DNA from 3 places in the Rummeliibacillus sp. TYF005 genome. Region 1 is predicted to be linked to each of the others. Evidence: riboswitches for the same ligand, from Rfam matches in the RefSeq annotation. Region 1 holds a riboswitch; each other region holds the start of a gene.
The links. A riboswitch is a leader RNA that binds a small molecule or an ion and turns the genes downstream of it on or off. The one in region 1 is predicted to bind S-adenosylmethionine.
Positions count from the first base shown of each region.

Region 1 (10,483 bases):
GGCTATAGCAAGAGTTTAAAAAATGGTTTTATAAATAACTGAATAGTTAGAAATAATTCATTTTAAATGAAACATTATTCAGATACATATCGTTTATTCCTGTGATTGGTGTAGAAAACAACTTACGCTGATTGATTTTCGCTTTATTTTAGAGAGGGAAAGGGGAAATCATATGGGATATGTATCGGAATTAAGAGCGCTAGTAGGTAGTCGTCCACTAATACTTCCAGGAGCAAATGTGATTTTATTAAACTCTGATCACCAATTATTGTTGCAGTTAAGACAAGACAATAATTGTTGGGGATTGCCGGGTGGTGCATTAGAACCGGGCGAAACACTAGAACAAGCGGCAAAAAGGGAATTGTATGAAGAAACAGGATTAAAGGCAAAATCACTTAACTTGTTTAATATATTTTCTGGGGAAAACTTTTACTATCAATATCCACATGGCGATGAAGTTTATAATGTGATCACTTCATTCATATGTACCGACTATGATGGAGAACTCAAATTAGATATAGAAGAAGTAAAAGAACTTCGATTTTTTGATATAAAGCAATTACCTGAAAAGATAAGTCCTCCGGAATTGCCGATTATAATGAAGTTCCTTGAACAAATAGATGATGAAAAATCAATCAAAAAATGTAGATAGATTATTTTCTCCCGATATAAATACTATAAAGGGGGAATTGAAAATTGGAATTGAATTCAATTATGAATACACAACTTTTAGAACTACAACAAACAGTTCAAATGAGTGTTTTGCAAAATGCCATGAATATGGAAACAACTTCAGCAGTTCAATTGTTAGAACAAATGCCAGAACAACCAGCAGTTCATCCGTACAAAGGTTCCGTTATAGATATTCAAGTATAAATGACTTCAAACGTAAAGCTTAGTGGACATCCTATTTCGATTATAGGATGTCTTTTTTGTATAAAAATATTTTAAATAAACCAAGCTATGAAAAAAGGAGAATTCAAATGTCTAATAATGTTGATGTTTATATATCTGTCATGCACAAATATTATAATTTTGCACCACAACTTGCCCCATATGAATTTCACATAAATGTAGATCCATCTATGTTAAGAATTTTTGATGTATTGTTCGAACAAATGACTAGTTGGGATAATGATGGAATGTGGAGAGCCCAACTTCCTGCTGTTCCGTATCATTTTGATGAGCAAAATGATGAGGTAGATTTCCGTTTGATGAAGATATATGCTCTTATTCATGAGTTTGGAGATAAAGAAACGAAAAAATTCATTGAACAAATGCCTTACTATAGTTGATAGTTGATGGCTCCTTCGCTACACTAAAGGTAATAAGGAGTGAGCGAAGGTATGTTTACATATACAGATTTAAATGGTAATGGCTGTGAATTGTCATTTAAGAAAAATGCATTTTCTATTGCACCAAAACATGTGCTTGTATTAGCAAAGTATGAAGGAAAATGGTTACTTACAGATCATCCAAAACGCGGGTATGAATTTCCTGGTGGTAAAGTAGAACAAGGTGAAACTATAGAGGATGCTGCAAAAAGGGAAGTATTTGAGGAAACGGGAGCTTCAATTGGACAATTAGAGTGGTTAGCGACTTATATGGTTCAAGAGGAAATGCCTTTTACAAAAGCAGTTTTTACTGCATCTGTAGAAACGATTGATCGAAACCATCCAAATGTAGAAACAAGAGGCGTCATATTAATGACTGAAGAAGAATTATTAGCAAATGAGCATTTAAGTTTCTACATGAAAGATTTGGGCATGAAGAAGATTCTTGAAAAGGTGAGTGAACGTGAAGATAAATGGGAAAATTGAAAGCTTAAGGGATTATCCATCGCCTAATCCACGTGTTACATTAAAAGAAATAACATATTGGTCTGATGGTTTACGTGTAAAAGGCTTACTTGCTACTCCTGTTACTCATGCAAATTATGAAGGTATACTTTATTTGCGCGGTGGTATGCAGGGAGTAGGTATGGTGCGTCCTGCTAGAATCACTCAACTTGCTTCACATGGTTTCACTGTATTTGCACCATACTACAGAGGAACACGTGGTGGTGAAGGACGAGATGAATTCGGTGGTAAAGACCGATTAGATGCAGTTAATGCAGTGGAGGTTTTAAAGGAGTTTTGTAAAAAGGATCGTATTCATCTTTTCGCTTTCTCAAGAGGTGGTATTATGGCGCTATGGACGGGAATATTGCGCGATGATATTACTTCAATCGTGACATGGGGTGGCGTATCAAATGTAACCTATACGTACGAAGAAAGAACAGATATGCGAAGAATGATGAAAAGAGTATTTGGCGGTTCACCTCGGACAAATCCAATAGCATACGAAGAACGTACACCAATTGTCCATTTAAAAGACCTACATGCTTCAGTATTAATCATACATGGAATGCATGATGAGAATGTTGGATTCAAACATGCGCAGTTGTTAGAAAAAAATTTGAAAAATTTAAATAAACATGTAGAGACTTGGTATTATCCCGAATATACGCATTTTTTCCCGAGCGATATTAATCGGAGAGTTGTAGATGATGCCTGTCAGTGGATGAAGTTACAACATTCATAGGGGTGGCGAATTGTGGGCTATATTAAAGCGAGGGTGGACCCTGAAAAGCTAAAAAATAATAAATTGAAGTTTGAAGAAAAGTATCCTTATTGGGAAGAATTGTGGACCAATTACACAGAACCTTATTCTGAAGTTCAAATTCAAAATTGGAAAGAAGAAAAACAAGCAATCGAAGAATTAGAACAAATTAGTTATGTTTCAAGAAGTGAAGGACTTGTGAAAATCCAACTGGTTGTGTTGGAAGAAGATACACGAAATTACTTTAAAAATAAGCCACATATTGAGGGTAAGCTCAAATGGTTTTCCATTCTCTTTCATGATGATGAAATGAGAGAGGGTATAGAGATCCGTAATTATGGAGAAGAAGTTTTCTTTAACCAAGTAACAAAGGATGAAGCTGAAGGAATTGTCCATATGTTTGAAGAGTTTAAATTGATCGTCGAATTTGTACCAGATGATACAGATTAATGAAAACATTACACATTTGTTGTAATGTTTTTTTGTTGTGCAGAAATGTGGGGGAGATTTTATGACGTAAATTGCTTAGAGAGCGGATAAAATTTGAATTCGAGCGGATAAATGGATCACAGGAGCGGATAAAACCGTCTCAGGAGCGAATAAAACTATCTCAAGAGCGGATAAACCAATCACAGGAGCGGATAAACGGACCACCAGAGCGTATAAACCCATCCCAGGAGAAAATAAATTCATTTCACCATAAACGCTAAAGTCTCTCCAGATAAAAAATGCACAAAAAAACGAGCAGTTGAATATACTGCTCGTTTTTCATACGATTTTGGATTTACTTATAGGTTTTTAAATAATTTTTAGTTAAGCGAGTGGTGCACCATTTTTAGTGATTTCTTCTGCTGCTGCACCGAATTTTTTAAAGTTTTCATGGAACATACCAGCTAATTCTGTTGCTTTTTTATCATAAGCTTCTTTATTAGCCCAAGCATTACGTGGATTTAAAAGATTTGTTGGTACACCTTCGATTGCAGTTGGCATTGCAAGACCGAAGATAGGGTCTTTGTCAGTAAATACATCATTAAGTTTACCGTCGATAGCATCGCGTACCATTTTACGAGTGTAAGAAAGTTTCATACGACTACCTTCACCATAACTTCCGCCAGTCCAACCAGTGTTTACTAAGAATACATTTACTTGGTGTTCATCAATTTTCTTCCCTAACATTTCTGCATAAACAGTAGCGTGTAATGGGAAGAAAGGAGCTCCGAAGCAAGTTGAAAATACAGGTTCAGGTTCTACAACACCACGTTCTGTACCAGGTGTTTTTGAAGTGAAACCTGATAAGAAGTGATACATTGCCTGTTCTTTCGTTAACTTACTAATAGGAGGTAAAACTCCAAAAGCATCTGCTGTTAAGAAAATAACAGTTTTTGGATGACCTGCAATAGAAGGATCAACGATATTTTCGATGTTTTGGATTGGGTATGCAACACGAGTATTTTGTGTTAGTGTCTCATCATCGTAGTCAGGAATTCGAGTTTCGGAATCTACGATAACATTTTCAAGCACTGTACCGAATGTGATAGCATTATAAATTTCAGGTTCTTTTTCAGCTGAAAGGTTGATTGTTTTTGCATAGCAACCACCTTCAATATTGAACACGCCGTTATCAGACCAACCATGTTCATCGTCACCGATTAGTTTACGATTACCATCAGCTGATAACGTTGTTTTACCAGTACCTGATAAACCAAAGAATAGAGCAACGTCACCTTGTTCGCCTACATTTGCAGAACAATGCATTGGCAGGATTCCGTTTTGTGGTAATAAGTAATTCATAATACCGAAGATAGATTTTTTCATTTCCCCAGCGTATTCAGTGCCGCCGATTAAAATAATACGTTTTTCTAAAGATACGATGATGAAAGTTTCTGAAGCTGTACCATCAACTTTTGGGTCCGCTTTAAAAGTAGGAGCGGATAAAATAGTGAAATCAGCTTCATGTGCATTTAGTTCTTCATCAGTAGGACGGATGAATAGTTGGTGAGCAAATAGATTATGCCAAGCGTATTCATTAACAACGCGGATTGCTAAGCGAGAATCTTTGTCTGCACCTGCAAAGCCTTTAAACACAAAAACTTCTTCTTTTTGTTTTAAATAGTTAACAACTTTGTTATATAATGAATCAAATACTTCTGCAGAAATTGGTTGGTTAATCTTACCCCAATCAATTTGATCTTTAGAAGATTCTTCGACTACCATAAATTTATCTTTAGGTGAACGACCTGTATATTTGCCTGTTACTGCACGAACAGCGCCATCTACTGTTAAGATTGCTTCACCGCGGGAAGTTGCTTTTTCCACTAATTGTGGGACTGAAATTTGTTCTGAAATGTTATTTCCTTGTAATAAACCCTTCAGTTCATTCGCAATTTCTACTGAATTCATCTTTGTTCGTACCTTCCTTTTTATGTTATTACCCTTTAAAAGGGTTTCTATTCTTCATCTCGAGAATTAGTATAACACATTGAAATGAATAGTCTATACTAATAGGGATTTATTTTTATGATTTTGATTTTTTTGTTACTATAAGAAAATAAGTTTGACTTTCATAGTAATATCACTTACTATATGCATTAGAACGGATACTCTTATCCCGAGCTGGTGGAGGGTCAGGCCCTATGAAGCCCGGCAACCTGCATTATCTTTCACGTGATGCGTTGGTGCTAATCTGATGCAAGGAAGATTCCTTGAACGATAAGAGTGAAAGGTGCTTACGAAACATATCCTTTCCTCATTGATTTTCGATGAGTGAAAGGTTTTTTTTTTTCAAAAAATAGAAGCAAATCTGATTTGTTTCATTATTATATGCGATTTGTTGCATTCTATTTATATTATGGCACTTTCTATATCCTCGTGTTAAAAAAGCAGCTTATAGCTGGCTTGACGTTTAGAACTTAAACGGACATGGGTAATGAGTACCGTATCTTTTTTTCGAGAGGATCTCGTTGATAATAGGAGGAAACCAAATGACAAACAGAAGATTATTTACTTCAGAAAGCGTAACAGAAGGACACCCAGATAAAATTTGTGACCAAATTTCAGATGCAATTTTGGATGCTGTTTTAGCAAAAGATCCAAATGCACGTGTAGCATGTGAAACAACGGTTACAACAGGTCTAGTACTTGTAACAGGTGAGTTAACAACTACTACGTATGTAGATATGAAAGGTATTGTTCGCGATACAGTAGCGGAAATTGGCTACACTCGTGGTAAATACGGTTTTGATGCAGAAAACCTAGCAGTACTTGTTGCTGTAGGTGAACAATCACCTGATATCGCACAAGGTGTTGACAAAGCATTAGAAGCACGTGAAGGATCTATGACAGATGCAGACATTGAAGCAATTGGTGCAGGGGACCAAGGTTTAATGTTCGGCTATGCTTGCAACGAAACACCTGAGTTAATGCCACTTCCAATTAGCTTGGCACATAAATTAGCTCGTCGTTTAACAGAAGTTCGTAAATCAGGCCAATTAGATTACTTACGTCCTGATGGTAAAACACAAGTAACCATCGAGTATGATGAAAATAACCATCCAGTTAGAGTAGACACAATTGTTATTTCTACTCAACACGATGAAGAAGTATCTTTAGACCAAATTAAAAAAGATTTAAAAGCAGAAGTTATTGCCAAAGTTGTACCGGCAGAACTTCTAGATGACAACACAAAATACTTCATCAATCCAACAGGCCGTTTCGTAATTGGTGGCCCTAAAGGTGATGCAGGTCTTACTGGTCGTAAAATCATCGTCGATACTTACGGTGGATATGCTCGTCATGGTGGCGGTGCTTTCTCTGGGAAAGATGCTACAAAAGTTGACCGTTCTGGTGCATATGCAGCTCGTTATGTTGCGAAAAATATTGTTGCCGCAGGTCTTGCAGAACGTGCAGAAGTACAACTTGCATATGCAATCGGTGTTGCACAACCAGTATCAATCGCAGTCGATACTTTCGGTACTGGGAAAGTTAAAGAGAGTGATCTAGTAGAAGCAGTTCGAGAATTCTTTGACTTACGTCCAGCAGGAATTATAAAAATGCTTGACCTACGTCGCCCAATTTACAAACAAACAGCAGCTTACGGTCACTTTGGTCGTACAGACTTGAATGTGCCTTGGGAAAATACAGACAAAGCAGCAGCATTAAAAGCTAAATTTGCTGTTTCTCCAAAATAAAAGTGAAGTTTTAACAAAATAAAAAAGTCGTTCACAAAAAAGTGATCGACTTTTTTATTTTTCATTAATCTTTTCAACAACATCAATTGCCTCATCAATTGTTGCTACATCAAAAATTTGAATATTACTATTAATCGCCTTTCGTATCTTAATAGCTTCTTTTTTATTTTCGCTTGGAATAATCATATAAGAAATGCCTGAAATACTAGCGATTTGGATTTTTTCTTTTAACGCACCAATTGGTTTTACGTCTCCATTTTTGTCAATTGATCCAGTTATGGCAATAGGGTGTTCGTTTTGCAAATCTCCATTTTTAACCTTTCCAGATAATACAAGTGCTAAACCTCCGCTATCTCCACCAATACGTTCTCTATTTAGAAATGCATCTATTTTTTGATTAGTTTTTTGATCAGTTTGATTTAAATAGTAACTAACATTTTTCTTCATTTGTTCAGTAGTGTCTTCTTTAAGATGAAGCCAGCTTAAAAGTTGTCTATTTTTACTAGCATAGCGATCTTTATTATCACCTTCAACGATAGCAAGTGGCTTGACATGTTGTCTTTCTAAGATTTTCGAAACATCTAATTTATTTTTTGTTAAAGAGAATTCTACACTATTCACACCAAGTAAATAGATATTAGTCCCTTCGATAATTTCCTCAGGTGGCTGATAAAGAAGTGCCACATGTGTTGTAGCATCATAAAAAATTAGCGGAAGCTCATAACAAAATAATATAAAAAGTATACAAACTGCATAGCTGATTTTTCTTTTGTATACTTTTTTCCTTTTTAAAATATGAACAGTTGTTAGAATAATTAGGCTAAGTAAAAAGAAAAGAATAAAAGATGAACCACTAATTTTGTTTTGAAGATATAGTAGTAGAAATATGGGATAAAATAAAATGCACAAAAAGCTAACTAAAAGAAAAGACATATTCTTTTTATTTCTAAAAATGAGAAATTCACTCCTTATATTACTTGATATGCCTATCTGGATTTTAATATTGAAACTGGAACATAATAGTATATAAAACTATTTATACTATTATGTTGGATGATAGAACGTAAAATAACATTCAAACTGTTTCAGATTCAACAGACATTAACGGGTAGTAAGAATAGCAAGCAAAATAAAAAGAAGATGAAGAAGAGTGATTCCTAGGAAAGAAGGCTGAATAAACACAGAATTACTGTTTAAAGTTTAATCCATAATAATTTCATTTTTAGGATCATGTTTTTTGAGTAAAATAACAAACAGACTGCCTAATGCACAAAATACCCCTGAAAGTATAAATGCCCATGTGTAAGAATCAAAGATATTGTAGATAAGTCCACCACCATAAGCAGCAACTGCTGCACCAACTTGATGAAATGCGACCATCCAACCGTACATCATAGCACTTTTCTTCATACCGAACTCGCGTCTTGCAAGGCCAATAGTAGGAGGTACTGTTGCAATCCAATCAAGGCCATAGAAAACTGAGAAAATAACAAGTAGAGTAATAGAGCCGTTATTTAATGCAAAAGGTAAAAACAATAGGGAAAGGCCCCGAAGCCCATAATAAGAAAATAATAGCCAACGATTATCAATTTTATCACTAAGCCAACCGGATAAAGTTGTACCAACCAGATCGAATATTCCCATAAAACTTAACATCGAAGCAGCAAGAACCATCGGAATACCATAACTCATGCAATATCCTACAAAATGAGTACCAATTAGACCAGTAGTTGAAAGACCACAAATAAAGAAACTGCCAGCTAAAAGCCAAAATGCTTTGCTTTTACTTCCCTCCATTAAAGAGATCCATACAATTTTAAAAGGGTTTTCATTTGAAGTAGTATTGGTACTGATTTTAAACTCATCCTTAACAGCTCCTAATGCTGTGATTCCAAGCTGTTTGGGCCAATCCTTCATGAAGAGTACTATTATTAAGAGCATAATAGTACTTAGACCAAAGATTAATGCAATAGCATGGTGCCAACTATACTGCTCTATTAACCTTGCGAGAATAGGTAGCAATACAAGTTGCCCGGTTGCTGTAGCAGCAGTTAAAATACCAACAGCTAGACCACGGTGTTTGACAAACCAACGATTTCCAATTTGTGTGCTTAATACGGTCAAAAATAAGCCAGAACCAATTCCAATCATGACACCCCAAATTAAAATAAGTTGCCATTCCTCTGTCATGACAAAAGTTAAGCCAAGGCCTAGTGTTAAAAGTGCCATGGATGCAATCATTGTTCTTTTTAATCCGAATCTTTCGACAAATGCAGCCATAAAAGGCCCTGAAAAACCATACAAAAAAAGTCCTACAGCAAAAGCGAAGGATATAACAGGTCTACTCCAACCAAACTCAGCTTCAAAGGGTTCTATAAAAACACCCGAAGACGAACGTATTATGCCTGCTACGATGATAGAAAAGAAAGTAATAACTAATATTACCCAACTATAGTGGATCTTTTTCATATAAGCATCTCCAATATAAAAGTTCATATAAGTACGGAAGGTTCAGAATACTAATCTGAACCTTCATAAGAAAATCTTCTATTAAGTAAAAGCTAACGTGTAAGTGGATTATTTTGTACTGATTTATAATATTGTCCTTTTTCATAGTATTCGTTAAGAATACGATCCATATCTTTTTTATCCTCATCTGTAAGTTCTCTAATAACTTTCGCAGGTCGGCCAAATGCTAATGTATTTGGTGGGATCTTCTTTCCTTGTGTAACAAGGCTACCAGCACCTATAAAAGCCCCTTCTCCGATTTCGGCACCATCTAAAACAATAGAAGCCATACCAATGAGTGCGCCTTTTTTAATATGACAGCTATGCAAAGTCACTTGATGTCCAACTGTTACTTCATCTTCTAGGATAAGTGGTGCTATAGGGCTTTGATGTAAACAACATAAATCTTGAACATTTACTTTTCGACCTATAATAGTAGGAGAAACATCTCCTCGAATAACGGTGTTATAAAAAATAGACGAATCTGGACCTATTGTCACATCTCCGGTTATAACTACATTGTCACCGATGAAAACAGATGGGTCAATAGATGGCTTTTTATCTTTAAAAGGATAAATCATTAAAAAACGCCTCTTTTCTAGCTCAGATTTTTTATAATAATCGTAACAAACTCATATAATAATTGGAACAGAAAAAAATAGAATACGTTAAAATAGAGATAGGATTTTATGAGGAGAGAAGTAATATGTGGAAATGGGAAGCTGAAGGTCAGGCGAAAGCTGTTGTAGTATTTATACATAGCGCATATGAGCATCATAGAAGATATGCATGGTTAATCGAAAAATTAAGAATGTCTGGAATGCATGTCATTACTGGTGATTTACCAGGACACGGTGAAGAGAGTAGAAGAAAAAAAGCGCATGACGAAGATTTTAGAGAGTATGGAAAATTTATTCGTCAAATGATGAAGGTAGCGTTAACTTACAATCTACCAATATTTATAATTGGTCACGGTTTAGGAGCAACTCTCGCTATTCAAATAGAAAGAAAACATAAATACGAATGTGCTGGAATAATTTTAACATCTCCGTGGATGCACTTAATACACCAACCATCAAAATTATCAAATGCTTTAACAGGGCTTAGTAAATTAACAGGAAATTTAAAAATTCACCATGACATTACGGTTAAACAACTAACACGTAGTTATGAATTTTATAAAGAAG
Region 1 is NZ_ML122572.1:29,339-39,821, forward strand. Features, by position in the region: gene CW357_RS13935 (S66 family peptidase) at 1-8, shown strand, start outside; gene CW357_RS13940 (NUDIX hydrolase) at 173-652, shown strand; gene CW357_RS13945 (YjfB family protein) at 697-876, shown strand; gene CW357_RS13950 (transposase) at 984-1,295, shown strand; gene ytkD (RNA deprotection pyrophosphohydrolase) at 1,347-1,820, shown strand; gene CW357_RS13960 (alpha/beta hydrolase family protein) at 1,798-2,583, shown strand; gene CW357_RS13965 (hypothetical protein) at 2,596-3,051, shown strand; gene pckA (phosphoenolpyruvate carboxykinase (ATP)) at 3,415-5,001, opposite strand; SAM riboswitch class I at 5,202-5,317, shown strand; gene metK (methionine adenosyltransferase) at 5,583-6,788, shown strand; gene CW357_RS13980 (S16 family serine protease) at 6,843-7,472, opposite strand; gene CW357_RS13985 (MFS transporter) at 7,989-9,257, opposite strand; gene CW357_RS13990 (gamma carbonic anhydrase) at 9,350-9,877, opposite strand; gene CW357_RS13995 (alpha/beta hydrolase) at 10,003-10,483, shown strand, end outside.

Region 2 (10,483 bases), on a different contig from region 1:
TAATGTTAAAACTGAGAAAACAATCAGATAGATTAATAATGTTAACGTATTTTGGACTAACAATGAAGCATCTCCTAAAGAAATAATTGATTTGAAGCCTTCATTTGAATACGTTAAAGGCAAATATTGACTTAATGATCTTAAATTCTCTGGAAGCATAGGAATCGGTAGGTTGGAACCTGTAATCGTCAATTGAAGGACGATAAATGCAAATGCAACAAAACGTCCAAAATTGCCAGCTATCGAAACTAAGAAGAAAATAATTGTCATAAATGTTACACTGACAAAAATACTAAATAGTATAAATTGACCCGCACTTGCTACTTGAAGTTTTAAGAACAACAAGGCAAATAGTGATACTAAGACACCTTGGGCAACTGCTAAAATACCTAATTTTAGCCATTTGCTTACAAACCAACTTAATCCAGAACCAGGTAAAATTGCTGGGCGTTTGAAATCGGTTACAAATGTTAAAACAAGTAAACCGACAAATAGCGCTAAAGAAAGAATATAAGGTGCTGTTGAATCACGGTAGTATTCATATGCATTTTCTTTTTCTCCCTTTAAACTCACTGGATTTGAGAACATTGCAATTGTATTATCAGTTGCTTTAATACTGCTCACTTGTTTCGCTCCATCTGATAGTCCGTCTGTTAATTCTTGACTTCCAGATTGAAGTTTAGTAGCTCCTTTATTCAAACTGTTTACACCAGTTGTGATTGTCCCCCATCCTGTAGATACCTGTTGATTACCAACACTAATTTGTTTTAAACCTCCATTTAATGTTGCAACAGATGATGAGAGTTTCGCCCAATTAGAAGATAAACTTGCATTACCATTTGCCACCTGAGTAGCACCTGATTGTAGTTTATTTATCCCCCCAATTGCAGACGTTTGCCCTGTAATCAACTGGTTAAGACCAGAATCTAATTGTTTTGAGCCTGCTGCTAACTGATTTACGCCAGTCGCTAAAGAATTTGCACCTGTTTTTAATGGTTGGATTTGTTGAGTGAATTGTGTTAATCCTTTAGTAATAGCATCACTTGTACCAACAAGTGTCATAAATTCGATATCTTGGGCTAATTCTGGATGTTTGGATAAAAACGCTTTCATTCCATTGGTTAAATTTTGAGAGCCTGAAACTAATTGAGGTGTTGTTTCTGTTACTTTTTGAATACCACCATTTAATTGGGCTACACCAGGTTTTAATTGTTTTTCTAAACCATTTGTCAAAGAGCTACTACCAGCTTTAGCTGATTTTAGTCCATTTAATACCTGTTGTGAACCTGACTTTAAAGTCCCAATACCGTTTGCTACTTGTTTCGAACCTGCAGCTAATTTGTTAATATTTCCTTGTCCATTTTGAAGAGAAACTAAAAGTTGTTGTGAACCTGCTGCAGCTTTACTAGAGCCATCCGCAAGTGTCTTAATATCACTATTTTTTTCATTTAATGAGTCTAATAGTTTTTGAGTACCGTCAGAAAGCGTCTTTGTTCCTTTTGAGATTTTCTTTGAGCCATCTGCACCCGTTGTAAATCCATTTGAAATGTCACCAAGTTTAGCAAAAATCGTACTAGTATATGTTGCTGTTATTTTGTTACCTAATTGCTCTCGAATTTTTTCTACAGCACTTTTTGTGACTTGTGCAGCCATGAAGTTGAGCCCCTCATTTTGAACATATCTCAACTCAGGTATTTGAGGATTTTCATCTAAAACAGTCGTTACTTTTTGAGAAAAGTCCTCAGGTACTTCAATCATCATATAATACTTTTGATCTTTCATACCTTTTTTTGCTTCTTCCATCGTTACAAAGCTCCATCCCAAAGCTTTGCTTTCCTTTAGTTCTGCTACTAGTTCATTTCCCGCATTAATTTCTTTGCCATCGGATACGGCTCCAGCATCATTATTTACAAATGCAACTGGAAGATTGTCAAGATGATCATAAGGTCCCCATTTGGCAGATAACAAAATTGCTGCATAAACTAGTGGTATCAACAAGACACCGATTACTGAAAACAACACCCCTTTGTTTTCTTTAAGTTTTGACAATTCTTTACCTAAAACTTTGAACGCATCCATTTCTATCCCCCATTCTTTTTAAATGTAGAAATGACCATTATGAATGAACATTCATTCAATTGTGGCTATACATTTCTGTATAATATATATTCTAAATATTCTGTTTTTAACCTCTATTTCCACAAAATATTTTTTAAGCAAATTTCGACAATATTAATTAAAAATGAATGGATACCCTTGACATTATTACGATATAGTATTATAATATATTTTGTTATTACAAAATGGGCATATGGCGCAATTGGCTAGCGCACCTGACTCTTAATCAGGGGGTTGTGGGTTCGACCCCCACTATGCCCATCATTTTAAAAGAACCATCACAATATTGTGATGGTTCTTTTTTATCTCTGAATTATTTTTATCTTTATAAGGAATGATCTACTCGGTATTTAATCTCTTTAAGAAACTATAATTTTCCGCTTGACATTATTAGAATATAGCGTTAAGATAATTTATGTCATAAAGCAAACGGGCGTATGGCGCAATTGGCTAGCGCACCTGACTCTTAATCAGGGGGTTGTGGGTTCGACCCCCACTACGCCCATAATAAAAAACACAGCATTTAATTATGCTGTGTTTTTTATTATTTATTTGGATTACAGCGTTGTAATCTAATAAGCAAATATAATAATATACGTACTTAATCAAACTTATTAATAAATTTCAGTTATTACATTCGTCATAGACAATAACTGAGGTGCTAGATTTGTTGCTCAAAAAATTGTATAGTTCATCTATCTCCTCAAATCTTGAAGGCCAATTATTAGATTCTTCCCACACAATATCATTTTTTTAAGCAATGCATTGCTACTTCTGCTTCGGCCCAAGGAACTGTATATCCTTTACCTTTCGAGCAAAATATACTTGAAGATGTGTATTCAGGATCACTATTCTTATCATAATTAATCATTTCAATTACTTCATCTGGATTATGGCATTGATCATAGCCACTAAACGTCAAATTTAATACACCTTTTCCATTCGTATAAGATGAAAATGTTGAGTTGTAATCCATAAACGTTGATACAGGTCCCTTACCATTGATCAGTACTTTTTCTTTAGTCATTATTGGAGGCTCAAATTCACCATGCAATTTTTGAATATCCGTCATCATTCTCCCAACAAATTCAGCAGAAGCTTTCATTTTGAAATGATAATATGGTTCTAGTAAATGATTTTCTACTTGTTCAAGACCTTGTCGAATCGCTCTTAAAGTGGCTTCTCTAAAATCGCCACCTTCTGTATGCTTAATATGAGCTCGTCCTGTCAGTAACGTAAACTTAATATCTGTAATAGGAAAACCAGTTAATAAACCATGGTGCTCTTTTTCAAAAATATGTTGTTTCACTAATCTTTGGTGACCATCAGATAAGTCATCTGCTTGACAGGCATTTTCAAATATTATACCTGCTCCTCTTTCAGTTGGCTCCATTAGAAGATGCACCTCAGCGTAATGTTTTAGAGGTTCAAAATGACCATATCCAATTACTTTTGATGCTATTGTTTCCTTATATAATATTTGAGGTTTTTCAAAATATATATGTAAACCAAATCGATTTTTAACAACTTCAGTTAATACCTCTAACTGAATAATCCCCATAACATGTAAATGGATTTCTTGGAATCTCTCATTCCAAATTACATGTAAAGAAGGATCCTCTTCATCCAATAATTGAAAATAAGCTAATACATCCTTTATATTTTCATTACCTTCATTTACTACTTTCGATTGTAATGTTGGGATTATATTAACTGATAGACCATAATCGGTAACTTCCTCCCCAATTATATCTCCAATAGCAGCACTAGAAATTCCAGTAACAGCAAATATTTCACCAGCTTTTACTTCTTTTACAACTTCATATTGGTTGCCATTATATAATCGAATTTCTGTTACTTTTTCTGTATTCTCTCCAAACTTCAGTTCATCACGCACTTTTAATGTACCTGTTAACGCCTTCATAAATGTAATTCGTTGCCTATTATTATCATGTCTAATTTTAAATATTCTTGAAGTAAAAGGGCGCTCTATATTATATGTTGTTTCCGTTAAAATAGAAATTTGATCTAAAAATTCTACTATACCGATATCTTTTAAGGCGGAACCATATGCACAAGGAAATACTTCTCTATTTTGTATCAAGCGTCGAAATGTTGATAAAAAAAGTTGCATATCAATATTTTGTTCCAAATATTTTTCTAATAATTCATCATCATGTTCAGCGATAAATTCAATAACTGATTCTGATAGAGTTTGATTTGTTAAGCAGTTAGTAATTGGAAGAATATTTTGATCTAATTCTTGTTGCAATTCTTTAAGTACTTTAGGAACATTTGCAGCTTCTTGATCAATTTTATTGATAAATAGAAAAGTAGGAATTTCGTGTTTTTTGAGGAGTTGCCAAATTGTTTCTGTATGGCCTTCTACTCCATCAACAGCGCTTACTATGACTATTGCATAATCCATTACTTTTATAGCCCTTTCCATTTCAGGAGAAAAGTCTATATGTCCAGGCGTATCGATAATTGTATAAGTATCTCCATTTTTTATAAATCTACCTTGTTCCGCAAAAACAGTTATTCCTCTTTCCTTTTCTATCGCATTGTAATCCAAAAAAGCGTCTTTATGATCTACGTAGCCTCTAGTTTTTATACTATTTGTATGAAATAACAACTGTTCGGAAAATGTCGTTTTACCAGCATCGACATGTGCTAAAACCCCGATTGTTTTAAACATTGTACTTCCTCATTTCTAATATTTCATTAACATTAGTATATCAAATCCTTTCTCTCATAAAAAATACCGTTGCAAGCATTCGTTTGCTTACAACGGTCTGTTCACTCCCATTCATATGGTGTTTCTTGGTATACATAATAGTTTAACCAATTTGAAAATAGTAGATGTGTATGTGAACGCCAAACATTCAAAGGCCTCTTCGTTGGATCGTCATTTGGAAAATAATGTTTAGGTATAGGGATGTCTAAACCTTTTGCGACATCTCTTTCATACTCATCTTTCAATGTACAAGCATCATATTCTAAATGGCCAGTTACCATTATTAATCTTTCATCTTTTGAAATAGCTATAAAAAGGCCAGCTTCATCAGAAGAGGATAACACTGATAATTCAGGATGCGCTTCGACTTCTTCTAATGAAACCGAAGTATTACGTGAATGTGGTGCTGTGAACACGTCATTAAACCCTCTTAATAATTTTACAGTTGAATCTTTTACTGTATGGTTAAAAACTCCTGAACACTTTTCAGGTAACGGGAATTTTCCAATTCCAAAATGATGATAAAGGGCTGCTTGTGCTCCCCAACAAATATGTAAAACAGATGTTACATTTGTTTTTGACCAATCCATTATTTGCTTTATTTCTTCCCAAAAATCAACATCTTCAAATTCCATAAGCTCAATTGGGGCACCAGTAATGATCAGTCCATCAAAACGACGATGTTTAACCTCTTCATAAGTAGTATAGAAAGTTTCTAAATGAGATTTACTTACATTTTTTGATTCATGTGTTGCAGTATTTAGAAATGTTACGTTTGTTTGTAAAGGTGTATTACCTAAAAGTCTAAGAAGTTGTAATTCTGTTTTTTCTTTTTGTGGCATCAAATTTAATATAGCTATATTTAAAGGACGAATATTTTGACTTCTAGATCGATCTTCATCCATTACGAATATTTTTTCTTTTTTTAACAGTTCTGTAGCAGGTAAATCTTTAGGAATATTAATTGGCATTTGTAACTCTCCTTTTTGAATATCTTTAATCACTTTCGATTGAGAAGATTATTCATAATTTGACAATTGAAATCACTAACTTAAATTCCTACAATTACTTCTCTCAACCTAACACTAGTTTGTTAGGTTATATAGGTGGAATTGATGTAGGAACTAGCTTAATGTAATTGAGTGATAAAAAATAAAACCCCTTTTCTATGATAAGAAAAGAGGTTTAAATTCCGCTCAGTTTTCTTATCTTCCAAGACAGTTGTCTTGTAGGACTTAGCACCTTTCTGCAGAGCAGAGGTTGCTGAAGCTTCATAGGGCCATTTCCCTCAGCTTCTCTTGATAAGATCTATACAATTAATGTAATCCTAACATGGAAATGCTGATATTGCAAACTTTTCAGAAAATACAAGAAAAACAGAAACTTAAGCAACTTTAAAGAAAAAGAACCACTTATTCCTAGCTTATGATAATTATGGAGAATTTAGTATGAAAATTGAAAAAAAGCCACATGAATGTAGGTTACAATCAGTATCCATTTTTAAACTAAGGAGGATTTTGAAATAGACTCTTTATACATATTTAGATTAAATCTATTATATTACCTACTAAGTTTGACTATTCTTCCTGGATATGTTTTTGTATGCGGATTATGTTTTTTAATTTTTCTAATTTTTACTGTTATATAATAGATAACTATGATAAAATAATTGTTAAATTTAAGTTTTAACTAAGGAGTGCTTACTAGTGAAAATCGAAAGATCAAAAAAAATGGCTATGTTTCCAAAAGCAATATTCGGAGATTTAAAAGCGGCCGCCAATCGTAAAGCAGCTTCTGGTACTAAGTTAATCGATTTAAGTCTCGGTAGCCCAGACCTCCCCCCCGATGAAAAAGTACGTATGGAACTTTCTAATCAAGCAGCATTAGCAAGTTCTTACGGTTATACTTTGGGCGGAACGAAAAAATTCTACCAAGCTGTTGCAAATTATTATAAACGTCGTAGTAATGTAGATTTAGATCCCGAATCAGAAATTATTCAAACTATGGGTTCTCAAGAAGGTTTAGTTCATGTACCAATGGCCTTTTGTAACCCGGGAGATTATGTTTTAACAACAAATCCCGCCTATGTAGCCTATGATGCCGGTATTCACCTAGCAGAAGCAATTCCTTATTATATGCCTTTGTTAGAAGAAAATTCTTTTTTACCAGACTTTGATGCGATTCCAGTTGAAATTGCTGAAAAAGCAAAAATGATGATTTTAAATTTACCTGGTAACCCTGTACCTGCAATGCCATCTGAAGTATTTTTCGCTAAAGTTGTAGCATTTGCAAGAAAATACAATATAATAGTACTTCACGACGCTGCATACTCAGAATTCTATTTTGATGGTGGCAAGCCTATGAGTTTCTTATCTACACCTGGCGCAAAAGAAATTGGCATGGAAATCAATTCTCTTTCTAAAAGTTTTAGTTTAGCAGGAGCACGTATTGCTTATATTGCTGGTAATGCTGAAATGATTTCGATTATACAAGAACTAAAATCGAACCTTGACTATGGTACTTACCAACCGATTCAAGATGCTGCATGTGTAGCTTTAGATCATGCTGAAGAAATCACTGATCGTTTACGTTCTGTGTTTACAAAACGTCACCATATTTTAGTCGAAGGTTTAGAGAGTATTGGTTGGAATGTTACACCATCAGAAGGTGGAATGTTTGTTTTTGCAAAATATCCTAATCAAGAGATGAACGACATCGATTTTGTATATCATGCAATTGAAAAAACAGGCGTTGTAATGGTTCCAGGTTCAATATTTGGAGATGCCGGTAAAAATTATGTCCGTCTAGCATTAGTTCAAGAAGAATCTTTACTTAAAGAGGCTGTAGAACGTCTGGGAAAGCTTTCAAAAGTTGAAGTTGGCGTATAAATTTTGAGTTATATTTCAAAGTTCAAATTTGTTTCTTGACAAGTTTGAACTTTTTTGTTGTTTAAGCTTAACCAGTGGAGCTTTTCATTAACTAAAACCCCAATACTTTGATTCCATAAAAAAAGGGGGTAAACTGCTCCCCCTCTTAATTCTTTATATCCTTCGATGAGCCTTCATTTAAATAAACTTCACCGTCTTTATAAATCATCTTTTCTGGATAGCGTAGGTTTATAACCGCGTCCTGAAGTTCTTGTGAAGGTGCACGTGTTGAGAGTGACACAATTAAATTAGTAGCGAAGGCAGCTATCGCCCCGAAAATACCAGCGCCTGTATCGATAATGCCTAATATCGTAAAGCCACCATACTTTGCACTAAAAATGTAAAGAAGTGTCACAGCTAAACCGACAAGCATGCCAGCCATAGTTCCTTTTGCATTAGCCCGCTTCCACCAGACGCCTAATACGAGTGCAGGGAAGAAAGTACCGGTAGCAATTGCAAATGCCCATGCAACAATTTGGGTAATGGCACCAGGTGGGTTTAATGCAATAAGACCAGCTAGTAGTGTTGCAACAACAATTGAAATACGACCTATAAGTAGACGTTTTCGTTCAGATGCTTGTGGATTGATAATGCGGTAATAAATATCATGTGCAAACGACGAAGAAATAGAAATCATTAAGCCACCAGCTGTAGATAGTGCAGCTGCCATTGCACCTGCAGCCACTAGTCCAATAACAAAGATACCTAGATTTGCAATTTCAGGTGTAGCCATTACGACAATATCGTTAGCAATTGTAAGTTCAGCCCATTGAAGTATGCCATCACCATTCGTATCGGCTATCCCTAATTTTCCTGTATCAATCCATGATTGGGTCCACGAAGGTAATTCAGCAATCTTTTTACCAGCAACTTCCGTTAATAAAATAAAACGAGCAAAGGCTGCATAAGCTGGTGCACTAAAATATAAAAGTCCGATAAAAACTAATGCCCAAGCGCCTGACCAACGAGCCGCCTTCATAGTACCTACAGTATAAAAACGTACAATAACATGTGGAAGTCCAGCTGTACCACACATTAATGTAAACATGAGTGCTAAAAACTGCCATTTAGTTCCATTTGTGAATGGTGCAAAATATTCAGAGATTCCAAGTTCTCGGTCTAGTTCCCCCATTTTTGTTACAATTTCACCATAGGATATCCACGGTATAGGATTACTAGTTAATTGTAATGACATAAAAATAACAGGTACTAAATATGCGATTATTAAAATAACGTATTGTGCAACTTGTGTCCAAGTAATGCCTTTCATCCCACCGAATGCAGCATAAAATGCAATTAACACAACGCCGATCAGTGTTCCTATTTTAGCATCAATTTCAAAGAGACGTCCGATTACTACACCAGAACCTGATAGCTGCCCAATTGAATACGTGAAGCTTATAATAATTGTACATATAGCAGCAATTATTAGCGCTGCCTTACTATTAAAACGGTCTCCGATAAATTCAGGTACAGTAAAGCGACCAAATTTACGAAGCTGAGGTGCAAGTAATATTGTTAAAAATAAATAACCGCCAGTCCATCCCATAATATAGGCTAATCCATCATAGCCAAGTAACATGATAGTACCAGCCATTCCGATAAAGGATGCTGCACTCATCCAGTCTGCCCCAATCGCCATCCCATTAAAAATAGGAGGTACTCCACGACCAGCAACATAAAAATCAGATGTTTGCTTAGCAGTATTAAATACCGCTATTCCAATATATAAAGCAAATGTACATAGTATAATCACCAGTGATACTAAAAATTGACTATCCATATTCAGCCTCCTTCCATTAGTGATCTATCATGTTTTTTGAACCTATTTCTTTATTTCGTTCATCATCAATCCCATATTTTTTATCAATTTTGTCCCCGACAATCGCATTTACAAACAGTAAAACAATGAAAGTAAATAACGCTCCAAATGCCCCCATAAAATAGTGGAATGGGAATCCCAAAAACTGAATTTCAGTTAGTGAGTCTGCAAACGCTACCATAACATAAGACACAAGAAACCAAAGAGCAAAATAAACAAACATGTACCTATTTTTCTCACGGAAATAAGCATCAGCAACTTCTTTATCAATCTTTTTCATACGGACCACCTTTCTATTAATCTATCTCAAATCAAAAATAAATTGAAACGTTTCCTTTAAAGGAAGCGGTACCAGAATTATCTTGACTATCATTAAAATAATTAGTGCAACCACAGGAAAGGTAAGAAAAATGAACCGTTTTTTTATTAGTGCATAGGTAAGACAAATACTAGTGAATAAGATAAGAAACAGAAGCAACAAAACACCTCCTATAATCTCAACGTCTTCTAATATATGTTGGAAATGATCAAGATAAAACGATAATAAAGTAAAAAATCCTAATCGATTGATTCTACAAAATTTGATGCACATACTAAATCATACAAATATTTTTATAAGAACCTGCAAAATACAAACAAAGTTTCTCTTAAATTCCAATCTTTATCCATTCAACTTTTAACATAAAAAAGTACTTCCTATAATAGAAATGGTACCCGTTCCATTTCTTTATAAGAAGTACAATTAAAAGAGGTTATTTGCATGTGAATGGCGATTCTCTGAGCGCTTTAATTCACAGATGTTATTTCACTGTTGTAGTTACAGGAATTGCTGCTTGTAATATTTCAACAGCCTGATCTATTTCATCATAACTTACTGTT
Region 2 is NZ_ML122555.1:29,435-39,917, forward strand. Features, by position in the region: gene CW357_RS09190 (YhgE/Pip family protein) at 1-2,079, opposite strand, end outside; tRNA gene CW357_RS09195 (tRNA-Lys) at 2,306-2,379, shown strand; tRNA gene CW357_RS09200 (tRNA-Lys) at 2,550-2,623, shown strand; gene CW357_RS09205 (elongation factor G) at 2,864-4,816, opposite strand; gene metA (homoserine O-acetyltransferase MetA) at 4,918-5,826, opposite strand; SAM riboswitch class I at 6,058-6,163, opposite strand; gene CW357_RS09215 (aminotransferase class I/II-fold pyridoxal phosphate-dependent enzyme) at 6,562-7,743, shown strand; gene CW357_RS09220 (sodium:solute symporter family protein) at 7,889-9,565, opposite strand; gene CW357_RS09225 (DUF4212 domain-containing protein) at 9,582-9,884, opposite strand; gene CW357_RS09235 (acetylornithine transaminase) at 10,405-10,483, opposite strand, start outside.
Region 2: it holds a riboswitch for S-adenosylmethionine, as region 1 does, so the genes downstream of both, metA (homoserine O-acetyltransferase MetA) here and metK (methionine adenosyltransferase) in region 1, are expected to answer to the same signal.

Region 3 (10,483 bases), on a different contig from region 1:
TGGTTTTATGTTGTTCAGGAGCATTCATATTTTACAAAATTTTCTCCGCCATCACCCTTACAACATATGTGGTCATTAGCGGTAGAGGAACAGTTTTATATTATATGGCCACTTATTTTAATAGTTTCTTTATCCTTTATACGCAAAAAGGAGAAATTTGCTTTATGGATAATTGGTGGAGCTATTATATCGGCGATAATGATGGCAATTATGTATACTCCAGGAGAAGATCCTAGTCGTGTATATTACGGTACAGATACAAGAGCATTTTCACTATTAATAGGCGCAGCATTAGCATTTGTATGGCCAAGTGGAAAACTGAAAGAAAAAGTTACAGATGAAGCAAAGAAATTATTAAACTGGGCTGGGACAGGAAGTTTCTTAATTCTTCTTTTAATGTTTATATTCATGCATGAAGAAGGACCATTTTTATATTATGGGGGCATGTTATTTGCTTCTATCGTAACAGCTATTTTAATCGCAACCATTGTACACCCAGCAAGTCAGGTTGGAGATATATTGAGCTTTAAGCCGCTTTTATGGGTAGGGGTTCGATCTTATGGTATATATATATGGCATTTCCCACTAGTTGTTTTGATGGGTGCAGGTGTGGATGGGGTAGATGTTCCTTTGTGGAGAACGCTTTTCATCATTGGTTTGACGCTTCTTTTAGCTGAGCTTTCTTGGCGATTTGTTGAAGATCCAGTTCGAAAAGGAGAATGGAAGATTTGGTTACATAAATTTCAAACCCATGAATGGTCTTGGAACTGGAAAGAATGGGCATTACCCTATAGAATAGGCTCTGCCTTTGTAGGGTGTATTATTATCGTCTTTGCGATGGGAATGGTATTTACCCCCGCTCAAAAGCAAACAAATAGTGAAGCATTAGAGCAACATTTGAAAGACGAACAAAAAAAGTTAAGCGAAGAAAAAGATATAAAAGAAAAGACACTACCATCTTCAACAGCATTAGATAAGGAAAAAGTAACTAAAAATGTGGAAACTGCGCATGAAAAAAAGTCGATTGCAACAGCTGTAGCAGCTAAAAAAGAAACAACAGGTAAAGATATTAAGGCGATGACCGTCTCCCCATCCATAAGTGTGACGGCTATTGGAGATTCTGTTATGTTAAGTGCTGCATCCTCATTAAAGAAGCAAATTCCACAGATTGTCGTGGATGCAAAAGTTGGACGACAAGTATATGAAACGGTTAAAGTTGTTAATAATTTAAAGCGAAAAGGTAAGTTAGGCAAAGTAGTTTTGCTCGGATTAGGATCTAATGGAGATTTCAGCAAAACTCAACTAGAAGATTTATTGAAAGAAATTGGTAATGATCGCCATATCTATCTTGTGAATACACGAGTTCCACGTAACTGGCAAAACAGTGTCAATCGCAAAATCAATCGTGCAGTAAAAAGCCATAAAAACGTGAAGCTAATTGATTGGTATAGTATGACAAATAGACAGTATGATTTGTTTTATGACGATCAGATACATCCAAACCAAAAAGGTGCGAAGTATTATACAGCTTTAATCAGCAATAAAATCGCAACAGGAGAAAGATAATTCTTTCTAAAAAGGCTACGATATTAGTGGAATCCACATTATCGTAGCCTAAATTTTTGAAGGATTATCAAGAGTTTAGAAACACGGCTTACTCCACATGTTCATACAAGTTGACACTTTCAATATAATTAACAAACCTTCGTAAATCTCGTTCTTCCTCTTTACTAATCTCGCCAGCTTCGTACATCCTATGAATTTCAGCTCGTTCGGTTTCCGTAATCACTGTCCGTAATTCATTTTTTAACTCTTCATGTTTATTTGAAATTGTTGTAACTTCTTTATTTATTAGAGAAATGGCTCTTTCATATTCGAATGCAATCATATAATAAATTTCAGGATTTGGTGCCAATTTTGCCTGTTCTCTTAGAAATTCTAAAGCATGCTCGTATGCATTTTTCCTGATTACTTGTTTCATCCGAACATAAGAGACGAACTTTTCTTTATTCAACAGGTATTTTTTCCGCGCCATACGCCATTCTCGAATAATCCGGTATAATACAAACGAAAAACCTTTTTGCATATTGTGTTGGATAATGCGTTTTCTTTCTGAAAAAGTGGATTGAATGGCCGTATACATATCTTGATCTAAATGGTGTCCCTTGTATAGTTCTTCAATATATTGTTCCTCAACTATCAACGCTTGTAAACGAATTTTTGTAATCTCACTTTGGTATTTAGGCTTTCCGGTTTTGGCAGCACTAGTATCAATTTGTACTTGACGAAACATTTGCTGATATTCTCCAATCAGTTGGTAAGCTATATTACGATTATCATCATTCATTTCACGATGAATTCGATTAATAGATACAAGTAAAAGTTGCTTTTTTGCTTCATTGAAATTGTGCTGTTTTTCGATAACATCCCCAACTTCGCTTGAATCAATAAGGATAGGAAGGAAAATTGTTGCAACGATTAACGTAAATAAGATTACAGCCGAAGCTAGAAATAAAATCAATGAGCGCTCGGGGAAAAATGAGCCACTTTCCGTGATGAATGGCAATGATAATACACCAGCCATAGTAACAGCTCCCCGAACTCCTACGAAGCTACTAAGTAAGCTTTTTTTCAAAGTTGGCTGATCATCATTTCCTTTTTTAAATGAGTAAATAGCATTGAAATGAGACCAAAGGAAACGTATCCCTAGAATGACAATACCAATTGCAAGTGCGTATCCTATTAACTTCCAGTTATTGATACTTGTATTTTCAATCGATTCTTCCATGGAGGAAGGAATATTCAAACCAAGTAAAAGGAATACAATACCATTTAGGATGAATAAGACAATCGACCATGTATTTTCAGTTAGTAATTGTTCTTCTGCTAGTAATATCTCCGTCTTATCTTTAACTAAAGCTTGAGCAATACCAGCAACGACAACTGCAATAACACCTGAAGCATGGAAGACATCTTCTGCAACAAGATAGACGATAAATGGTGTTAACAATTGCAAAAGCGTATGGAAAATAACATCTCGAATACCAGCACGGCGTAATGAAAAACGGATTTGCGTTAGTATAGTACCGACAACTAAACCTAAAATTCCGCCAATTAAAAATGTGTAAGAGAAATTTAATAACGCTTCTTTAATAGAGAAATAGCCAGTGACGACAGCGACAACTGCATATTTAAATGCTACTAGTCCTGAGGCATCATTGATCAATGATTCCCCACGTACAACATTTAAAATTTTCTCAGGTATTTGAATGCGCTTTGCAATACCATTTACAGCAACGGGGTCTGTAGGAGAAAGTATGGCTGCTAGTGCAAATGCAGCAGCTAAAGGTATAGAAGGTATTAACCAATGTATAAAGTAACCACCGGCTAAAGTTGTAATTAGTACTAGAATAATGGCATTGCCCAAAATAGGCATCTTCATATTCCATAATTCTTCACGGGGAAAATTACGACCATCATTATATAAAAGTGGTGCGACAAACAGCAAAAGGAACCATTCTGTTTCAAGTTCTAATGTAATATTACTAAATAAAAGTGCTAATATAACTCCTATAGCAATTTGAATAAGAGCTGTAGGAATAAAAGGTAAGTAGTGCCCTATTATATTTGAAATAAGCAAACAACCTATTAGCAATAGAATAATCATCAATAAATCCATCTCATCATCCTCGCTATGTAAGTGGAACTTTTCCACTCCTTAATTAAAAATAATAAGATATTAAAATAATTTCTACAAACAATATCCATTTTTCTAAAAATCGTCATAAATCACTTAAACTGTTGTGACCAAAATCATGGCATCCATTGATATGAAAGATTATACTAAGATTTGTCAAGAATCGAATAATCTCGTGAATATAAAGGAGTTGGACAACTTGAAAACAGTTGTTGTAGTTGGCGGAGGCATTACTGGGCTTTGCACTATGCATTATTTACAAAAACAGAAAAGAGAAAAAAATTTAGATATAAATCTTGTGCTAATAGAGAAAAATGAATATCTAGGAGGCAAAATACATTCGGAGCATAACCATGGATTCATCATGGAAACAGGTGCTGATTCAATCGTTGCCCGCCATAAAAGTGTATTGCCTCTTGTCCAAGAAATTGGATTAGAAACTGACCTCGTTTATAATGGCACGGGTATATCATATATATATACGAATAATACATTACATGCTATCCCTGCTGATAGCGTATTTGGGATCCCTACAAGCATCGAATCATTAAATAGCAGTACACTAGTTTCACCAGAGGGAAAAAAAGAAGCATTAAAAGACTTAGATTTACCGAATGACCGTTTCACAAAGGATAGCTCGATTGGTGAATTTCTTGAATACTTTTTAGGAAAAGAGTTAGTCGAAAAGCAAATTGCTCCTGTTTTATCGGGTGTATATTCAGGTGATTTGTATAAGTTAACAATGGCATCTACATTACCATATTTACTAGATTATAAAGAACAATATGGCAGTATTATCAAAGGGTTTGGCGCAAACCGTGAGCAATTCCAAAAGTCATCAGACAAAAAGTTTATCTCTTTTAAAAATGGACTTTCACAATTGATTGATCGCTTAGAAGAAACGTTAACAGATGTAGAAATTATAAAAGGTCTAGCAACGACGAATATTACAAAAAGTGATGACCGATATATATGTTCGTTTGATAAACATGAAAATATTATCGCCGACTATATTGTATTAGCAACCCCACATGCAGTAACGAGTAAGATATTAAAAGACAAAAGAATTGATGAAGAACTAAATACCATTCATAATGCTTCTATTATTACCATTTATGTAGGATTTAATATTCCTGATGAAAAGCTACCAGCTGATGGTACGGGCTATATAGTATCAAAAAATAGTGATGTAAAATGCAATGCTTGTACTTGGACAAGTCGCAAGTGGAACCATACATCTAAATCGGGTAATTTACTTGTCCGTCTATTTTATAAAAGCTCAAATCCTATATTCAATAAGCTCAAACATTTAAACGAAGAAGAGTTAACTGCAATAGCATTGGAAGATATTAAGAAATCATTAAAATTAGATAGCGAACCAGCTGTTGTAAATGTGACAAAATGGAATGATTTAATGCCTGTCTATGGTATGGGACATGCAGAAACGGTAAAATCATTGACTACCCAATTAGAAGAAAAATATCCACATGTTATTTTAGCAGGATGCTCATATTATGGAGTAGGCATTGGAAATTGCATTAAAAACGGACAAGACACAGCAGAAAAAATTATCCAATCAATTTAATAATTCTAAGTTTCTATGACCAAGAGCTAATCTCTCTCTTGGTCTTTTTTTATTGTAATATTGGAACTCACTATGTAACATGGAAAGATAAGAAAAAAGAAAGAGGTTTATAAAATGATGAGAAAGTTGAGTTTAGTGCTCGGTATTTTATTACTCTTTACGGGATTAGTATTGACCTTTCAAAAACCAATAATGGTATTGTTGGTAGATAACATGTCTAAGGAAACAATCCAAAAGACCAATATTGAAAAAGCAAAGACAACACCACAGGCAACTTTCGATTTTGCAAAGGTGGAAAATATTCGTTTACAAGATGTACTTAATGCCCAAACGAAAAAGAAAGATGTACATGCAATTGGAGCAATTAGTGTACCGGATGTTCATATGCAATTACCAATCGTCTATGGAATTTCAAATATTAATTTAACGGTTGGTGCAGGAACGATGAAACAAGATCAAGTTATGGGACAAGGAAATTACTCTTTAGCTGGGCATAATATGAATAATGGTAAAACCTTATTTAGCCCATTAACAAAAGCACAAGAAGGTATGAAAGTTTATATTACAGATTTCAGAAATATATACGAATATCAAATTTCTGATATGTTTATCGTCAAGCCAACACAAGTAGAAGTGATTCAAGATCAAGGAGATGAAAAGCTAATCACACTTGTCACCTGTAACTATAATGGTGAAAAACGTATGATTATTCGCGGAAAACTCATTAAGAAAGAAACATATACTGATGATACGAGCTATTTTAAGCTAAAATAAATTTTTATAGCTTACTAAAAGTCTTTCCTTTTACAACCGTAAAATGAGTTGCAATTATAAAAAATACAAATGTAACTCATTTTTTCATATGTCCTTGACGAAAAGTATATTAAGGAGTATGATTCTTTTAATTATTCTAAAAATTAAATATTATTTCTTATCAAGAGAAGCTGAGGGACTGGCCCTATGAAGCTTCAGCAACCAGCCAATTGGTCAGGTGCTAATTCCAGTGGAGTAATCCTGTAGATAAGAAGGAGCAATCAATATGCATTCTAAAACCTTCTTATTTTTTGTTAAGAAGGTTTTTTATTTTAAATTTGATGAAATTCCCACATCGATTTTTCTCACAAGCTCAATGTGGAAAATAATACCGAGTGGTAGGACTACGGTAGAAAAGAAAGGAAGGACAGTATGGGACTTTTAGAAAAACTTCAATCGCAAGTTTTAACTGCAGATGGTGCAATGGGAACATTATTATATTCGTATGGAATCGACTATTGTTATGAGGAATTAAATGTTAAAAAGCCAGAAGTTATTGAGAATATCCATCAACAATATATCGATGCAGGTGCAGACATTATTCAAACGAATACTTATACAGCAAACGCTATTAAATTAGAACGATATGGTCTTGAAAATTCTGTGAAAGCCATAAATGAGAGTGCCATTCAGATTGCAAAAAAAGTTGCTTCAAAAGGGGAACAGTTTGTTTTAGGGACAATCGGTGGTATTCGGGGTATTCGAAAAAGTGATGCGACTTTAGACGAAATCATTCGGTCGTTGGATGAACAGGCAGGAATTCTACTAGCTGGTAATCCGGATGGACTTTTGCTTGAAACTTATTATGATTTTGATGAATTAAAGGCAGCAGTAAAGCATTTGCGCAGAATCACTGATGTTCCAATAATTTCGCAAGTATCGATGCATGAACCAGGTATTTTGCAAAATGGTTTACGATTAAATGATGCTCTTCACCAATTAGAAGCAATCGGCGCTGATATCGTAGGCGTTAACTGTCGCTTAGGTCCACACCATACTATCCAAGCCTTTGAAGATGTAGAACTCCCATCAAAAGCCTTTCTTTCGGCTTATCCTAACGCAAGCCTTTTAGATGTTGAAGATGGCAAAATAGTTTATGAATCTGAGGCAGAATACTTTGGCAGATCCGCAGTATTGCTAAGAGATCAGGGAGTAAGGTTGATTGGTGGATGTTGCGGAACAACACCAAAACATATAGAAGCGGTCAAACACCGTTTGGCAGATCTACCACCAATTCAGCATAAAGTAGTTAAGCATAAAGAAGTCATATTGATTAAAGAAGCTACAAAAGAAAGTTATAAGCCACTTCATGAGAAGGCGAAAAAGGAACGTTCTATTATAGTGGAACTTGATACACCAAGGCATTTGGAAATCGAAAAGTTTATAGAAGGTTCCAAGGCTTTATATGAAGCTGGAGCTGATGCTGTGACCATGGCAGATAATTCACTTGCCTCACCGCGAATTAGTAATATGGCGATGGGATCAATATTAAAGCTAAATAATAATATTCGCCCTCTTGCCCATATAACCTGTCGTGATCGGAATTTAATCGGTTTGCAATCACATTTAATGGGGTTAAATGCGTTGGGCATTCATGATATTTTAGCGGTTACAGGCGACCCATCCAAAGTAGGGGATTTTCCAGGCGCAACAAGTGTATATGATGTCTCTAGTATTGAACTTCTCCAACTTATAAAAAAATTGAATGAAGGTATTTCATTTTCTGGAAAGCCACTCCGGAAAAAAGCGAATTTTTCAGTAGCTGCAGCATTCAATCCTAATGTACGTGTAGTAGAGCGTGCAGTTGGTCGGTTAGAGAAAAAAATCGAAGCGGGTGCAGATTATTTCATCACACAACCTGTCTATAGTAAAGAAAAAATTATTGAAGTGTATGAAGCAACAAAACATTTAGAAACGCCTATATTCATTGGTATCATGCCACTTACAAGTGTAAGAAATTCGGAATTTCTGCATCATGAAGTGCCGGGTATTAAGCTTTCTGAAGAAGTATTAGAACGTATGAGAGCGACAGGTGAAGATAAGGAAGCCGCGAGATTTGAAGGAATTGCTATTGCAAAAGAGCTGATTGATACAGCGGCCGAATTGTTTAATGGAATCTATTTAATCACACCATTTATGCGTTATGATATGTCAATTGAGTTAATGAACTATATACGCGAATTAGATTTCAAGAGAGAGGATGAAAGCAACTATGTCAAAGCATCTCATTGAAGAACGACTTGAAAATCACATTTTAGTTTTAGATGGTGCCATGGGAACGATGTTGCAAAATGCAAATTTAACAGCGGAAGATTTTGGTGGAGAGGAATATGAAGGGTGTAATGAATATTTGAATATTACTCGACCAGATGTTGTTGAATCGATACATCGTGCTTATCTTGAAGCAGGTTCAGATGTTATTAGTACAAATACATTTGGCGGGACACCAGTTGTTTTAAATGAATATTCTTTAGGAAATAGAGCAGAGGAAATCAATAAAAGAGCAGTAGAAATTGCAAAAAAAGCGGCGGCCGAATTTTCAACTCCCGATTGGCCGCGCTTTGTAGCGGGCTCTATGGGCCCAACTACCAAAACACTTTCAGTAACGGGTGGTATTACTTTCGATGAGTTACAACATGATTTCTATGTACAAGCGAAAGGACTAATTGAAGGCGGAGCGGATGTTCTTCTACTTGAAACAAGTCAAGATATGTTAAATGTCAAAGCGGGCACTTTAGGGATTAAGCAAGCTTTTGAAGAGCTACATAAAAAGATTCCTGTGATGATATCAGGGACAATTGAACCTATGGGTACAACACTAGCTGGTCAAGGAATCGAAGCATTTTATATTTCAATTGAACATATTAATCCTTTATCAGTTGGATTAAACTGTGCAACAGGTCCTGAATTTATGACAGATCATTTGCGCTCTTTGTCTGAAATTGCAACAAGTTATGTTAGCTGTTATCCAAATGCTGGTCTCCCTGATGAAGAAGGACATTATCATGAAACCCCAGAATCCTTATCAAAAAAACTTGCAGGCTTTGCAGATAAAGGATGGTTAAATCTAGTCGGTGGTTGCTGTGGAACAACGCCAGATCATATTCGAGCAATACGAGAGGTTGTCAAAGACCAAAAACCACGCAAGAAGCCTGATCATGAGCATGGTCATGTAGTATCTGGTATTGATTCATTGGTTTATGACGATTCTATGCGTCCACTATTTGTTGGTGAACGGACAAATGTTATCGGTTCTCGTAAATTTAAGCGACTTATTGTAGAGGAAAAGTATGAAGAAGCATCAGAAATTGCTCGTGCTCAAGTGAAGAATGGCGCGCATGTTCTAGATATATGTTTAGCAAATCCAGATCGTGATGAATTGGAAGATATGAAGAACTTTATGCAAGAAGTTGTGAAAAAAGTTAAGGTACCTCTTGTAATTGATTCAACTGATGAAAAGGTAATTGAAGAAGCACTAAAATACTCACAAGGAAAAGCAATTATCAATTCTATTAACTTAGAAGACGGGGAAGAACGTTTTGAAGCAGTATTACCAATCGTCAAAAAATATGGTGCTTCAATTGTTGTTGGCACAATTGATGAGAAAGGTATGGCGGTTGATCGACATCGTAAGTTAGAGATAGCTGAACGTTCTTATGATTTACTCGTTAACCAATGGGGAATAGCACCAGAAGATATTATTTTTGATCCACTTGTTTTTCCAGTTGGAACAGGTGATGAGCAGTATATAGGATCAGCTGTTGAGACAATTGAAGGGATTCGGTTAATTAAAGAAAAACTACCAAGAGCTCTAACAATTCTTGGTGTTAGTAATGTTTCATTTGGGTTACCGCCAGTTGGACGTGAAGTATTAAATGCTGTGTACCTTTATAACTGTACACAAGCAGGTCTTGACTATGCCATTGTTAATACAGAAAAGATTGAGCGTTATGCTTCTATCCCTGATAATGAAAAACAATTAGCAAATGATTTACTATTTAAAACAACAGATCAAACATTAGCGAAGTTTACAGATTTCTATCGTGATAAAAAGAAGGAAAAAACAGAAGCAGATATTCCTAAAACAGTTCCAGAACGTTTAGCTTATTATATAGTTGAAGGTACAAAAGAGGGGTTAATACCGGATTTACAAGCTGCTTTGAAACAATATGATACACCGTTAGATATTATTAATGGACCTCTTATGGATGGGATGGCTACTGTAGGTAAACTTTTCAACGATAACCAGCTTATTGTTGCGGAAGTACTGCAATCTGCAGGGGTTATGAAAGCGGCGGTATCATTCCTTGAAGACTTCATGGAGAAAAAAGAAGATGATACAGGGAAAGGCAAAGTAATCCTTGCAACTGTAAAAGGGGATGTACATG
Region 3 is NZ_ML122563.1:22,180-32,662, forward strand. Features, by position in the region: gene CW357_RS11660 (acyltransferase family protein) at 1-1,566, shown strand, start outside; gene CW357_RS11665 (Na+/H+ antiporter) at 1,655-3,679, opposite strand; gene CW357_RS11670 (protoporphyrinogen oxidase) at 3,897-5,282, shown strand; gene CW357_RS11675 (class A sortase) at 5,397-6,056, shown strand; SAM riboswitch class I at 6,211-6,309, shown strand; gene CW357_RS11680 (bifunctional homocysteine S-methyltransferase/methylenetetrahydrofolate reductase) at 6,468-8,327, shown strand; gene metH (methionine synthase) at 8,308-10,483, shown strand, end outside.
Region 3: it holds a riboswitch for S-adenosylmethionine, as region 1 does, so the genes downstream of both, CW357_RS11680 (bifunctional homocysteine S-methyltransferase/methylenetetrahydrofolate reductase) here and metK (methionine adenosyltransferase) in region 1, are expected to answer to the same signal.